One region of the Cobetia sp. 5-11-6-3 genome, then DNA from elsewhere that is predicted to be linked to it. Evidence: riboswitches for the same ligand, from Rfam matches in the RefSeq annotation. Region 1 holds a riboswitch; the other holds the start of a gene.

The links. Region 1 has a riboswitch for thiamine pyrophosphate ahead of tenA (thiaminase II). Riboswitches for the same ligand answer to the same signal wherever they lie in the genome.
Region 2: linked by a shared signal. The riboswitch ahead of HXS66_RS00855 (ABC transporter ATP-binding protein) and the one ahead of tenA (thiaminase II) in region 1 are both predicted to bind thiamine pyrophosphate.

What each region holds. Positions count from the first base shown of each region.
Region 1 covers NZ_BLWJ01000003.1:229,336-236,141, forward strand. Annotated here, with positions in the region: gene HXS66_RS06870 (lysophospholipid acyltransferase family protein) at 1-573, shown strand, start outside; gene HXS66_RS06875 (sorbosone dehydrogenase family protein) at 699-2,003, shown strand; gene HXS66_RS06880 (TIGR04283 family arsenosugar biosynthesis glycosyltransferase) at 2,146-2,955, shown strand; gene HXS66_RS06885 (TIGR04282 family arsenosugar biosynthesis glycosyltransferase) at 2,999-3,691, shown strand; TPP riboswitch at 3,844-3,982, shown strand; gene tenA (thiaminase II) at 4,126-4,785, shown strand; TPP riboswitch at 4,976-5,116, shown strand; gene thiC (phosphomethylpyrimidine synthase ThiC) at 5,243-6,806, shown strand, end outside.
Region 2 covers NZ_BLWJ01000001.1:225,193-231,998, reverse strand. Annotated here, with positions in the region: gene HXS66_RS00870 (MFS transporter) at 1-1,077, shown strand, start outside; gene HXS66_RS00865 (ABC transporter substrate-binding protein) at 1,193-2,380, opposite strand; gene HXS66_RS00860 (ABC transporter permease) at 2,446-3,213, opposite strand; gene HXS66_RS00855 (ABC transporter ATP-binding protein) at 3,210-3,962, opposite strand; TPP riboswitch at 4,024-4,137, opposite strand; gene HXS66_RS00850 (hypothetical protein) at 4,263-5,222, shown strand; gene HXS66_RS00845 (potassium/proton antiporter) at 5,344-6,806, shown strand, end outside.

The DNA.
Region 1 (6,806 bases):
ATGTACGAGCCGCCCAAGTTCGAGCGGCTCGACCCGATCATTCGCAACGGGCGTGAGCGCATGGGAGCGAGACTGGTGCCTACCAACTCCCGCGGCGTGGCAGCGTTGCTGAAGGCGCTCAAGCGCGCCGAGGCGATCGGCATCCTGCCGGACCAGGAACCGGGACGCGGCAGCGGTGTCTTCGCCGACTTCTACGGCCGCCCCGCCTACACCGCCACTCTGCTCCCCAAGCTGGTGGCGAGAACCGACGCCCGCGTGGTGACCGGTGTCGCTCAACGCCTGGAAGATGGCCATGGCTTCGCCATCCACTTCCTCGCCGCGGATGAGGCGGTCTACACCGAAGACGAGGTCATCTCGGCACGGGGAGTGAATGCCTCAGTGGAAGCCGCGATCGCCCTGGCGCCCGCGCAGTATCAATGGGAATACAAGCGCTGGCGCAAGAGCCCGGAAGAACTGGACGAGCAGCCGGGCTGGCGTGATAAGCGCTTCTATCCCCGCGACGACTCCTGGCTTTCCCTCAAGGGCTGGCGCCGCCACCTCAAGTACCGCCGCCGCAACGCGAAGCGCTCCTGACTCTCCAGGGACAGGGCAGCACTGGCGCAAACCGGCACAAGCTTCCAGACTTTCCTGCACGACAGCGAGCAATGCCAGTCGACTTGCCGAGGCAGCCGCGACAGGCCAGGGAGGCAGTGGAGCACATGAGCAAGCGCCAACAGGAAATCCGTGGATGCGCAAGCATCAGACTGCTGATGGGGACGGCACTCATCGGCTGTCTCTGCGCGTCGTCTCTTGCCTGGAGCGAGGCAAGCAGCAGCGACACCCTCGATGGCGAGACCTCTGCTCATGCCCCGGCTCTGGCATTGCAGGCGGCAAGCTCGGTTCCCGAGGACGCCCCCTCCCTGAGGCTGCCACCAGGGGCCGGCATGACTCGGCTGGCATCGCTTCAGGCACCTCGCATGCTGCACCTCACCGCTCACGATGAGGTGTTGATCGGCTCGCGGGCCGGCAAGCTCTATCGAGGCCAGCTGGCCGATGATGGCAGCCTCAAGCGCATGGAAGTGCTGGTCGAGCTGGAAGGCTATCCCCACTCTGCCGTCGTCCGCGATGCGCGCCTGTATGTCGCGACCACGGGCGCCCTGCTGGTCGCGGACTACCATCCCGGGATCTCCCTTGCCCCGAGCGACTTCCAGCGCGTGATCGCGATTCCCGGCGGCGGTGGCCACAACTCGCGTACGCTGAGCCTGGGCCCTGACAATGGCCTGTATCTGGCGCTGGGGATCCAGGGCAACTGCTCCGATCAGTACCTGGCGGGCACCTCGCCTCGCTACCCACAGCAACAGCGCCGTGGGGGAGTGATGCGCCTTGAGGAAAGTGGCGAGCCTCCCGAGTGGCGGGCGTGGGCGAGTGGTCTGCGCAACCCCGTCGGCCTGGTCTGGCAGGCACTGGCGACAGGAGAGACGCGCCTGCTGGCCACCAACAACGGACCGGACCACTGGGGCTACGAGCATCCTCGCGAGCTGGTGGTCGCTGCCCGCGAAGGCAGCTTCCATGGCATGCCCTGGTATCAGTGGATCGATGGCCGCTGGCAGGCAGATGATTGCATCACGAGCGATTCACCGCGCGAACGTGACGAGATTGCACCGCCACTGGCCGAGATCCCCGCTCGCAGTGCGCCGATGGGTATCGCGGTGGTGCCGCCTGGGCATCCATTGGCTGCTGACATGGATGTCGTGGTGGCAGTCCACGGCAGCTGGGGCACGGCGCCCTCCGGCAAGGCGTGGGGAGACCCCGCCAGTCGTCGTGAGCCTCGCCTGCTGGGCCTCAAGCTGGCGACGCCAGACACTGAAGCACGCTTAGTGCCGGTACTGACCGGCCTGCAGGATGCCGCCAGCGGCGAGCGCTGGATACGCCCACTGGATGTAGCATTCGGCAAGGATGGCAGCCTCTACCTGACCAGCGATACCGGAGCCTCAGGACTCTATCGGATCACCTTCTCTCAGTGACCTCCAGCCGCCTCTGACTCGACACGGCGGCTCACGCGTTGATTCTTCGCCCAAGCGTTGAGCGAGCGTCTCGACGCTCTGCATCCATGGGGTGATCACATGCGTATGCTCTCAGGACGACGCCATCGCCGGAGCCTGCGCCATGACAAAGCCCTCCATCTTCTCGCCAGTTGCCAGACCTGCCCCCAGGGCTGTCCGTTCGGGCAGCGCCCTGACACGCACCCCGTGGCTGAGCATCATCATGCCAGTCCACAACGAGGCATCCGGTATCGTCTCGGCCTTGATCGCCTTGAGTCCACTGCGCGCGAGCGGGGATTGCGAGGTCATCGTGGTCGATGGCGGCTCCACGGATACTACCCGCGAGCTGGCAACGCCGCTGTGCGATCGCTGCCTGAGCAGTGATCCGGGCCGGGCAACGCAGATGAACGCCGGTGCCTCTCAGGCTCGTGGTCAATGGCTGCTGTTCCTGCATGCCGACACGCGCCTGCCGGCACATGTCCTCTCGGTACTGTCAGAGACCCTCGCCGAGCATCGCGAGTGCGACTGGGGTCGCTTCGATGTCGACATCGAAGGAGATTCTCCGCTGCTGCCCGTGATCGCCATGCTGATGAATCTGCGCTCGCGCCTGACCAGCATCAGCACGGGTGATCAGACCCAGTTCGTACGACGCTCCACCTTCGAGGCCATCGAGGGCTTTCCCGTCGTGCCCCTGATGGAGGACATCCAGCTGAGCGTCAGGCTCAAGCGACTGACCTCGCCGCTGAACCTCTCCGCCAGAGTCACCACCAGTGGAAGACGCTGGGAAACCCATGGCGTCTGTCGCACCATCCTCAAGATGTGGGGGCTGCGCCTGGCAGCCTGGGGTGGCGTATCTCCTGTCCGTCTGGCGCGCCTCTATGGATATGGTGCCGCCGCTCAGGCCTGCGAACAACGTGGCTTGCCTCATGCCTGAAGCCTCGCTTGCTGACAGGGAAACCGACACGGCCGCGTATGACATGCGCCCGACGCTCATCATCTTCGGCCGCCTGCCACTGGCCGGACAATGCAAGACGCGGCTGATCCCTGCCCTCGGTCCCGAGGGGGCGGCACGCCTCTACTCGCGCATGCTGCGCAGAATCGTTCAGCAGGCCTGCGCCTCACGCCTCGGCAAGGTGGTCGTGATGCTGACTCCCTCCCCCGAGCACGCTCGGCAGCAACCTGAGCTGGCAGCCCTGCTGACGGACCTTGAGGATCAGTGGCGTGCAGAGAGCATGGCGGCATATGGCAAGCGAATCACGCTCGAGGCACAGCCACAGGGTGGGCTTGGGGAGCGCATGCATCAGGCCATGCTGCGCCACCTGCCCGCAGGCCCCGTGCTGCTGATGGGCTCTGACCTGCCCGCATTGGACAGTCAACGTCTGCGCGAGGCGGCGCGGTGCCTGCATGACCATGAGGCGGTGCTGCAGCCCAGCGAAGACGGGGGATACGGATTGATTGGCCTGAAAGCAGCCTGCCCGGCGGCCTTCCAGCTGGATCACTGGAGCCATGCCGACGTGAGCCGGGAGACTCTTGCACTGCTGGCTCAGGCAGGCAGAAGCGTCGGTTGCCTGCCTGTCAGCTGGGATGTCGATGAGCCTCACGATCTGGTGCGCCTGAGGCGACACTTCCCAGCCCTGATGGCGAACCTCTCCTCCTGTCAGCCTGCATGACATCTTTCCTGCAGCGCATGACACGCTTCCCGCATCGCAGGAAGCCCTTTCAGCATCGCAGAAGGCCTCCCAAAGTCGCATGGGTTTTAGGGCGGCAGAGGCTTTTCCTGCACCGCAGGACTGTTACACTCGAGATATCGTGACGTCTGAGTCACAGCTTGACGGGGTGCCGGTAAGACCGGCTGAGATGTCATTCGCACTGTTCGAGGCCTTGCATCGAGGTGCGTGAATGACGATCCCGCCGAACCTGATCCGGTTAGTACCGGCGTAGGGATCAAGCGCGAAGTGTTGCCGCACATCATCTTCACCTCTTCCAGGTGAACGCCGCACCTCCCCCCGCTTTTTCCCTGCAGATTGCCGGACCTGACCACGCTCGAGCCAGACCTTTGCCACTCCATCACGGATTGGCAGCACGCTCACCGAGGGATGCGTCGATGCCCAGCTTTTCAGACCTGACCAGTGCCTGCGCCGAGGAATGGCGCGACTATCTCGAGCATGACTTCGTTCGCCAGCTCGGGGAAGGTCGTCTGCCAGAGGAGTCCTTCCGCCATTACCTGCAGCAGGACTACCTGTTCCTGATCCACTTCGCGCGCGCCTGGGCGCTTGCCGCCTACAAGAGCCGCACCCTCGCGGAGCTGCGTCAGGCCACGGCCAGTCTCGACACCATTCTCAATACCGAGCTCGACCTGCATATCGGCTACTGCAGCGAGTGGGGCATCAGCGAGGATGACCTGAGTGAGCTGCCGGAATCCCGCGCCACCCTGGCCTATACCCGTTACGTACTGGATTGCGGCCAGCGCGGCGATCTTCTCGATCTTCACGTGGCGCTCGCGCCTTGCCTGATCGGCTACGGCGAGATCGCCGAGTGGCTGCTGGATCAGGACACCACCGAGATCGAGGACAATCCGTACGCGGACTGGATCGCGATGTACTCCAGCGATGAGTTCAAGGAAGCGGTGGACGCCGAACGTGAATGGCTGGACGCTCGGCTCTCGGAGGTCTCGGAGCGCCGGCTGGGCGAACTGGTCGATGTCTTCCGCGATGCGACACGTCTCGAGATCGACTTCTGGCAGATGGGCCTTGATCGCGACTGATCCGTGGCAGGCCGTCGCCTGACAGGCCGCGCCTGCGCGAACGGAAGACACACCGATTTTCATCGGCCTGGAAACGTGGTCCTCTCGCCAATCATCCAGACACACCACAGGCCATCAGAGCCTGAATGCGAGCACGATGACCTGGGCCAGCACAACGCTCAGCACAGGTCATGCCCGCATTGAATTCTGAGCACGCTTGACGGGGTGCCGGTGGAACCGGCTGAGATCCTGCATGCATCACCTCGCCGCCAAATGGGCGAGGCTGCCAGCAAGGGGTCCCGTGGAACCTGAACCGGTTAGGACCGGCGTAGGAATCAAGCTGATGGTCAGCCGCTGCCCGCGGCCGCCTCGCTCCCGGGCCACCTGTTGGCAAGGAGTCGGCGATGGCCATCCTCTCCCTGCGCACGGTCTTCCCATGATGACGTCTGCCGTGACGTCGCCCTTTGAGGAGACCTGCATGAGCACTACCCCCACGACTCAAGATCCGCAAGCCACCAACGCCGCAGAACCGTCGCTCGCCCCCCAGCCTGAGGCTGCGCCGAAGGCGCGCGCACGTGCCGGTCGCAAGGATGGCAGTCGCCATCTCGCCAGTGAAGCCCGCGTCGACGCCGCCGCCATCGCGCCGCTGAGCGGCTCGCGCAAGATCTATATCGAAGGCTCTCGCCCGGACATCCGCGTGCCCATGCGCGAGATCGGCTGCTCGCCGACCCAGACCTCCAGCGGTCTGGAAGAGAATCCGCCGATCGTCGTCTACGATACCTCCGGCCCCTACACCGACCCGGCGGTCGAGATCGACATTCGTCGCGGGCTGGCACCGCTGCGCGAGAAGTGGATCGAGGAACGCGGCGATACCGAACAGCTCAATCAGCTGAGCAGCGAATATGGTCGCGTGCGCCAGGCCGACCTGCGCCTGTCGTCCCTGCGTTTCGAGCTGGACCACCGCCCGCGTCGTGCCCTGCCGGGCAAGAATGTCACCCAGCTGCACTATGCGCGCCAGGGCATCATCACGCCGGAGATGGAGTACATCGCGATTCGTGAGAATCAGCGTCGTATCGCGCTGCGTGAGGAATATCAGGGCAGCGACTCCGTCGAGAGCATTCTGGGCCACCAGCACCCGGGTCACAGCTTCGGCGCCAACCTGCCCGACGAGATCACCGCCGAATTCGTGCGTGAGGAAGTCGCGCGTGGCCGCGCCATCATTCCCGCCAACATCAATCACCCGGAAAGCGAGCCGATGATCATCGGCCGCAACTTCCTGGTGAAGGTCAACGGCAACCTGGGCAACTCGGCGGTCACCTCCTCCATCGAGGAAGAGGTCGACAAGATGACCTGGGCGATCCGCTGGGGCTCCGACACCGTGATGGATCTCTCGACCGGCGCCAACATCCACGAGACCCGTGAATGGATTCTGCGCAACTCTCCCGTGCCCATCGGCACGGTGCCGATCTATCAGGCGCTGGAGAAGGTCGATGGCGTGGCCGAGAATCTCGACTGGGAGATCTTCCGCGACACGCTGATCGAGCAGGCCGAGCAAGGCGTCGACTACTTCACCATCCACGCCGGCGTCCTGCTGCGCTATGTGCCGCTGACCGCCAGCCGCGTGACCGGCATCGTCTCGCGCGGTGGCTCCATCATGGCCAAGTGGTGTCTGGCGCATCACGAGGAAAGCTTCCTCTATCGCCACTTCGAGGACATCTGCGAGATCTGCAAGGCCTACGACATCAGCCTGTCACTGGGCGATGGCCTGCGCCCGGGCTCGGTGGCCGATGCCAATGACGCCGCCCAGTTCGGCGAGCTCGAGACGCTCGGCGAGCTGACGAAGATCGCCTGGCAGCACGATGTCCAGGTCATGATCGAAGGTCCGGGTCACGTGCCGATGCACCTGATCAAGGAGAACATGGACAAGCAGCTCAGCGAGTGCGACGAGGCGCCCTTCTACACCCTCGGCCCGCTGACCACCGACATCGCCCCGGGCTACGACCACATCACCTCCGGTATCGGTGCCGCGATGATCGGCTGGT
Region 2 (6,806 bases), on a different contig from region 1:
AGCTACCCGCTGGCAGCGGCGGTGGGTACCTTGCTGTGGACGCGGCATGCGGATCGTTTCGATCGTCGCTGGGCCGTGCTGGGCTTTCTGTTCGGTGCCGCGCTGTGTCATCTGATCGCGAGCTTCGCCACCGGATTCGAGACGCTGCTGGCCGCGCGCATGCTGGGCGGGCTGTTCGGTGGGCCGGCGGCGGCCACGGCACTGGCCATCGTGATCGATGTCGTGCCGGGAATCCGGCGTGGGCGCGCCATGGGGATGGTGATGGGGGCCTTCTCGGTGGCCTCGGTGCTGGGGCTGCCCTTCGCGCTGTGGTTGTCCGAAGGCTTTGGCTGGCAGGCGCCATTCCGGGCCGTCGCGCTGCTGGCGTTGCTGGTCTGCGGGTTGCTGGCCTGGGTGCTGCCGCCGATCCGGGGGCATCTGGACAATCCTCGCAGTCGCGCCGGTACCTCCATCGCCACCATTCTCGCGCAGCCGAATCACCGGCTCGGGCTGGCGCTGATCGCCACCGCGATGTTCAGCAACTTCCTGGTGATTCCCAATCTCTCCAGCTATCTGCTGTTCAATCTCGATCTGCCTCGCGAGGATCTCGGCGGGCTCTACATGATCGGAGGCGGACTGTCGCTGGTGGGCATGCAGCTGACCGGGCGGCTGTGTGATCGCTTCGGCAGTGTCTGGCCCGGCACCATCACCTGTCTGCTGACGGCGCTGGTGGGCTGGGCCTTCCTGCTTCATTCGCCCGGGCCGTCGCTGGTGTGGGTGGGGTTCGGTGCCTACATGCTGTTCTCCTCGGCGCGGCGGGTGGCACAGAACACGCTCAACAGCTTCATTCCTGCCGAGCACGAGCGGGCCGCCTTCACCAGCACCCAGAGCGCCGTTCAGCACCTGAGTTCTGCCGCGGGCAGTTATCTCGGGGCGGCGCTGCTGGTCAGCTCGCCGGGTGGCGCCCTTGAGGGCATGCCACTGCTCGTGGCGGTGCTGGTGGTCGCGCTGGTGATCCAGCCTGTGCTGATGGCGTGGCTGGCGCGGCGTCTGGCCAGGCGGGCGTCTGCCGGCAGTCCGGTGGATGGCAGGCGCTGACAGGAAGGTCTCGGGAGGCAAGGGCGGGGACATCCTCGCGTCATCTGGCGGAAAGCAAACGACGCCCTGTCGGGAAACCGGCAGGGCGTCGTCGTGTCTGTCATCGGCCGTCTATTCAGGGCGCGTTGACGTCGATGGCCAGGTGGTCGAGTGACTGGCGCTGCTTGATCATGCCGCGCTCGTACAGGAAGTTCTCGAAGTCACGGTAGCGGCCGGCATCCAGTGCGGCCGGACGCAGGGCGAAGCGCGGCAAGGTGGCATACCAGGCTTTCTTGTTGAGCGCGGTATCGAGTGCCGGGTCGGACTCGCGGAACAGCTTCCAGCCCTTGTCAGGGTGGTTGATCATCCAGGCGGTGGCTTCACCGACGGCGGACAGGAAGGCGGCGTACTGCTCGTGCTTGCGAGAATAGCTGTCGCTGTTGGCGACGAAGATCAGTTCGTCATACGTCGGCACGCCTTCTTCCTCGATGTAGAAGGCGCGGCCCTTGACGCCTTCCTGTGCCATCTGGGCGAGTTCGAAGTTGCGGAATGCCCCGGTGACGGCGTCGACCTTGCGGGTCAGCAGTGACGGCGTCAGCGAGAAGTTGACGTTGGTCAGGGTGATGTCATCCAGTGTCAGGCCGCTGTTCTGGAGCATGGTGGACAGCAGGACTTCCTCCACGCCACCGACGGAATAGCCGACACGCTTGCCCTTGAGGTCGGCCATCGACTGGATGTCACTGTCCGCGCGCACGACCACCACGTTGAGCGGGGTGGCCACCAGCGTGCCGATGCGCACCAGCGGCAGCCCTTGATCCACCTGCAGGTGCAGCTGGGGCTGATAGCTGATGGCGATGTCGACGCGCTCCGCTGCGGCAAGCTTGGGGGGGACGCTGGGGTCTGCCGGGGCGATCAGCTCGACGTCCAGACCATGTTGCTTGAACAGGCCCAGTTCCTGAGCCAGCACCAGCGGCCCGTGGCCAGGATTGGTGTACCAGTCGAGCATGACCTTGAGGTGCGTGAGGGGCTTGGCATCGGTGGCGGCCGCTTGCGGGTCCTGCACATCGCCAGCGGCGGGGCGGGTCTGTTGCTCGGTCTCGGCAGCCTGCTTGGCAGAAGCGTCTGGCTCGAGGGTGGCACCGTCCTGCCCGGTCTTGGTGACCGCTGCCGCTGCACTGTCACTGGCGGTCGGGGCCTGGGGCTCGGCGCTGGCGCCAGTCTCGGCTGACAGGGCGAAGGTGCTCAGGCTGAGGGTTGTCAGCAGCGTCGCGAAGAGGCAGGACAGCTTGCCGGAACGGCGGATCGCCGATGGCGAGAATGGCATGGCGGTATTCCTTGTGGTGTCGAGAATGTGAGGCCGTCAGGGCATCGCCTGGCAGCCGGAAGCGCTCAGTTCAAACGGGTCAGGCGATCCCGATGCCAGGGCATCAGGCGACGCAGCAGGGCATCCAGCGTGAAATACAGCAGCAGCGAAAAGGCGACCAGCACCAGCAGAGCGGCGAACATCAGGTCGATTTCCATCCGGGCATTGGCATTGAGCATCAGATAGCCGAGGCCCTGGCTTGCGCCGGCCCACTCACCGATGACGGCCCCGATGGGGGCGGCTGTCGCTGCCATGCGCACGCCGGAGGCCAATGCCGGCAGCGCGGCGGGCAGTTGGACATGCAGCAGCAGTCGCCACGGGCTGGCACCCAGGGTGTGGGCGAGATCCAGCCAGCCCTGAGGGGTCTGGCGCAGGCCGTCGTAGCCGGTGGAGGCCACGGGGAAATAGATGATCAGCGTGGCCATCACGACCTTGGAGAGCATGTCATAGCCCAGCCACAGCACCAGCAGTGGAGCGATGGCGAACAGCGGAATCACCTGGCTGATCAGCAGCAATGGCAGCAGGGTGCGCCGCAGACGAGGGATGAACGCCAGTGCCAGCGCGGTGCTCAGTCCGAGAAGGACCCCCAGTACCAGCCCGCCAAGAATCTCGGCGAAGGTGATGCCGGCGTGGTGTGCCAGCATCGGGGCCTGACGGACCAGCACCTCCGCGACTGCCAGTGGCGCTGGCAGGATGTAGGGCGGTACGGCCGTGGTGATGATCACCAGTTGCCAGAGTCCCAGCAGGACGGCGGCGCTGATGGCGAGATGACGCAGAGCATGCAGGCGTTTCATGGCGTCTCCTCGCCGTCGCGCAGGCGTGTGATCAATTCGGACTGGGCCTGCTGCAAGGCGGGCAGGTCCAGCGGCACCGGGCGAGGCGGCGAGAGCCCCGGCAAGCGGTCGAGCACTGCCCCCTGCTGGCTGTCGTGGCCCGGGCGCAGTACCAGCAGTTGGTCGGCCAGGCGCAGCGCCTCGAGCGGGTCATGCGTGACCATCAGCACGGTGCGTCCGTCCAGCAGCCGGCTGGCGAGATCATGCAGTTCGAGTCGCGTGATGGCGTCCACTGCGGAGAAGGGCTCATCCATCATCACCACCGGAGCCTGTTGGTAGAGCGTTCGCGCCAATGCGACGCGTTGGCGTTGCCCGCCGGAGAGGGCGTCTGGCCAGGCCTGCTCGCGCCCCTCCAGACCCACCGCTGCCAGCAGTTCGCGGGCCCGCTCGGTATCGCGAGGGCGACGATGGAGATCATCTCCCAGACACAGGTTGTCCAGCACCCGGCGCCAGGGCAGCAGCAGGTCCTGCTGCGCCATCCAGGCGACGCGACCCGCCAGTGGCTTGCCATCATCGGTGGTGAGTTCCAGCGTGTGATGGTCGGGCATCTCGAGGCCGGCCAGCAGGCGCAGCAGTGAGCTCTTGCCGCAGCCTGAGCGGCCCAGCAAGGCCGTCCAGCTTCCGGCATCCAGACGCGCCGACAGATCACGAAACAGCGTATGGCTGGCGTAATCGATGCGAGCGTTGTTGAGGGAGAGTCCCAGCGACACAGTGTCATCCGTGGTCAGGCGGCATGCCGAGGGGAGGAAGCACGCAGGGCGCCTGACGCTTGGGCAGGTGACCGGAATTCCCTCCGCCGGTATCAACCGGATCAGGTTCCAGGGGTTGCCATGCGACGTGACGCATCGGCTCTCAGCCCACTTTCGGGCACCCCCATCCAGGCCGACAGTGTACCGTCACCTGCCCGCCGGTTGCATCCCTGCCATCGTCGGGGTGGCTGTCGTGTGGCTATGCTGCATGGCCCGGTGTTGGGTATGCTATCGAGGTATCGCAGCCTCAAGGAGATCAACATGCCTGATACCCCGGATCTCTCGACCTGCTCCAGCGGTTATCCCGTGCCACCGCGGCGACCCGTGATGCCAGACGCGACATCCGTGCCCAATGGCTGGCCGGAGGATGCGCTGACTCGCCGTCTTTCCACCTATCTGGGGCATGCGCTGGAGCCGCTGGCACTTGCCTGGCCGGATAGTGCCAACTGGTTGTGGCGACAGCGTGGCGGCACCCCCGGCCTGATCAAGCTGGCGCGGACCGGCCCGGATCACGACCCCTTCTGGCGAGCGATGCGCGGTGTCTTCGGCGCCGATCGCTGGGCGCAACCTGAGGCCCTGACACGGCTGGCGGGCGCGTTGCCGGCGCGTTTGCCCATCCCTCCGCTGCCGCTGACCTATCTGGGGCGTCTCGATGGCGCGCCCGTCTGGCATCTGCCGTGGTCCAGCGGTCAGCCCAGTGATCTCAGTGACACCTTCTGTGAGTTGCTGGGAGATCAGGTCGGGCGGCTGCATCAGGACACCGTGTCCGGCTTTGGTCAGCCCCTTGCCCAGCCCATGCCGTTGCTGCATTGGAATGCCCGCGTGACGCGTTTTCTCGCGCGCCATCCCCTGTCCCACGAGCTGGGGGACCTGCCATCACGCACCTTCTCGCATCCCGCTCGCGCCGTCTGGAGTCTGCCGGACCTGCGCGCGGACCAATATCTGTGCGCCGCCACCGGCTGGGTATGGAGCGACTGGGAGGCACTGGTGTGGGCCCCGATCGAGTTCGACTGGGCACTGATCGAGTTGTTGCTGGAGACGCCGAGTCAGCGTGAGGCCTTCCTCGCCGGTTATTCGCGTCATGGGCGCATGGTCGATATCGGCGGTCAGCGTGAGCTGTGCCGAGCCCTGTTGTGGGCGATGGAAGCCTTCGGTCCGACCCGCTACGCCGAGCTGGCGGCAGCCCCGGCCTGGGTGTCGCCGAGAAGCCTGACATGTTGATCGCAAGTCCATGAATATTTGAGAAATTTCTCTGCAGCCTCGTCGCTGACATGGAATACTGTCTCTGGGCCGTCGCAGACGTGATTCGAGACTTGGTGCCGGGAATGGCGGGGGAGCACACGTGGTAGAGAATCTGAACTATTACTTCTTGCTGGCGGGCATGCTCATCGCCTTGAGCGTGCTGGCAAGTCGGGTCTCGGCTCGTCTCGGCATGCCCCTGCTGTTGCTGTTCCTGGGACTCGGCATGCTGGCGGGGGAGGATGGCGTGCTCGGCATCCAGTTCGATGATGCCTCTACCGCGTACCTGATCGGCAATCTGGCGTTGGCACTCATTCTGCTCGATGGCGGTCTGCGCACCCGTCTCTCGACCTTCCGCGCGGGTCTCAAGCCGGCATTGGTGCTGGCGACCGTCGGGGTCTTCATGACCAGCGGGCTGGTGGGGCTGCTGGCCATGTGGCTGTTTGACCTCACCCTGATCGAAGGCCTGCTGGTCGGGGCCATCGTCGGCTCTACCGACGCCGCGGCGGTCTTCTCGCTACTGGGCGGGCAGGGGGTGCACCTCAATGAGCGGGTCGGGGCGACGCTGGAGATCGAGTCCGGTACCAACGACCCGATGGCCATCTTCCTCACCATCACTCTGGCCGAGATACTGACCGGACAGCTGTCGGGGGTCGCCGCCGGACTCATGAGCTTCGCGCTGCAGTTCGGGGTCGGCGCGGGCATGGGGATCGCCGGTGGCTGGTTGATCGCCCGTCTGATGCGCTATCTGGATCTGGCGCCCGGCCTCTATTCCCTGCTGGCGCTGGCGCTGGGCCTGAGCCTGTTCGCGACGACCAATGAGCTCGGTGGCAGTGGCTTCCTGGCCATCTATCTGTGTGGCCTGATGATCGGCAATCATCCGGGGCGCCACCTCGAACACATCCTGCCGGTGCATGATGGACTGGCCCACCTGTCCCAGATCGTGCTGTTCCTGATGCTGGGTCTGCTGGTCTCACCCTCCACGATGCTGCAGTTCGCGCTGCCGGCCGCCATTCTGAGCGTGGCGCTGATCCTGTTCGTGCGCCCCCTGGCCGTGATCCTGTGTCTCAAGCCTTTCTTCCGCTTCCGCTGGCGAGAGCTGTGGTTCATCAGCTGGGTCGGGTTGAGGGGGGCGGTGCCGATCGTGCTGGCGATCTTCCCGGTGATCACCGGGGTCGAGAATGCCGGTGTCTACTTCAATGTCGCCTTCTTCGTGGTGATCATCTCGCTGCTGGTGCAGGGCTCGTCGCTGGCTCCCATGGCGCGCAAGCTCAGGGTGGTGGTGCCGCCGGGTGCACAGCCCAGCCGCCGCAATCTGCTGGGCATCATGCCCGTCAACGATTACGAGATGCTGGTCTACCGGGTCGACAACACGGCGCTGGAAGGCGTGGCATTGCGCATGCTGCGCTTCCCCTCCGGGGCCAAGGTCGGGGCGCTGTTCCGCAACAAGGTGCTGATCCATCCCAAGGGCAGCACCTGTCTGCATCAGAAGGACGTGCTGTGCGTCGTCGGGCGCTCCTGCGATGTGCCAAGCCTCAATCGCATGTTCAATGGCGAGAGTCTGCA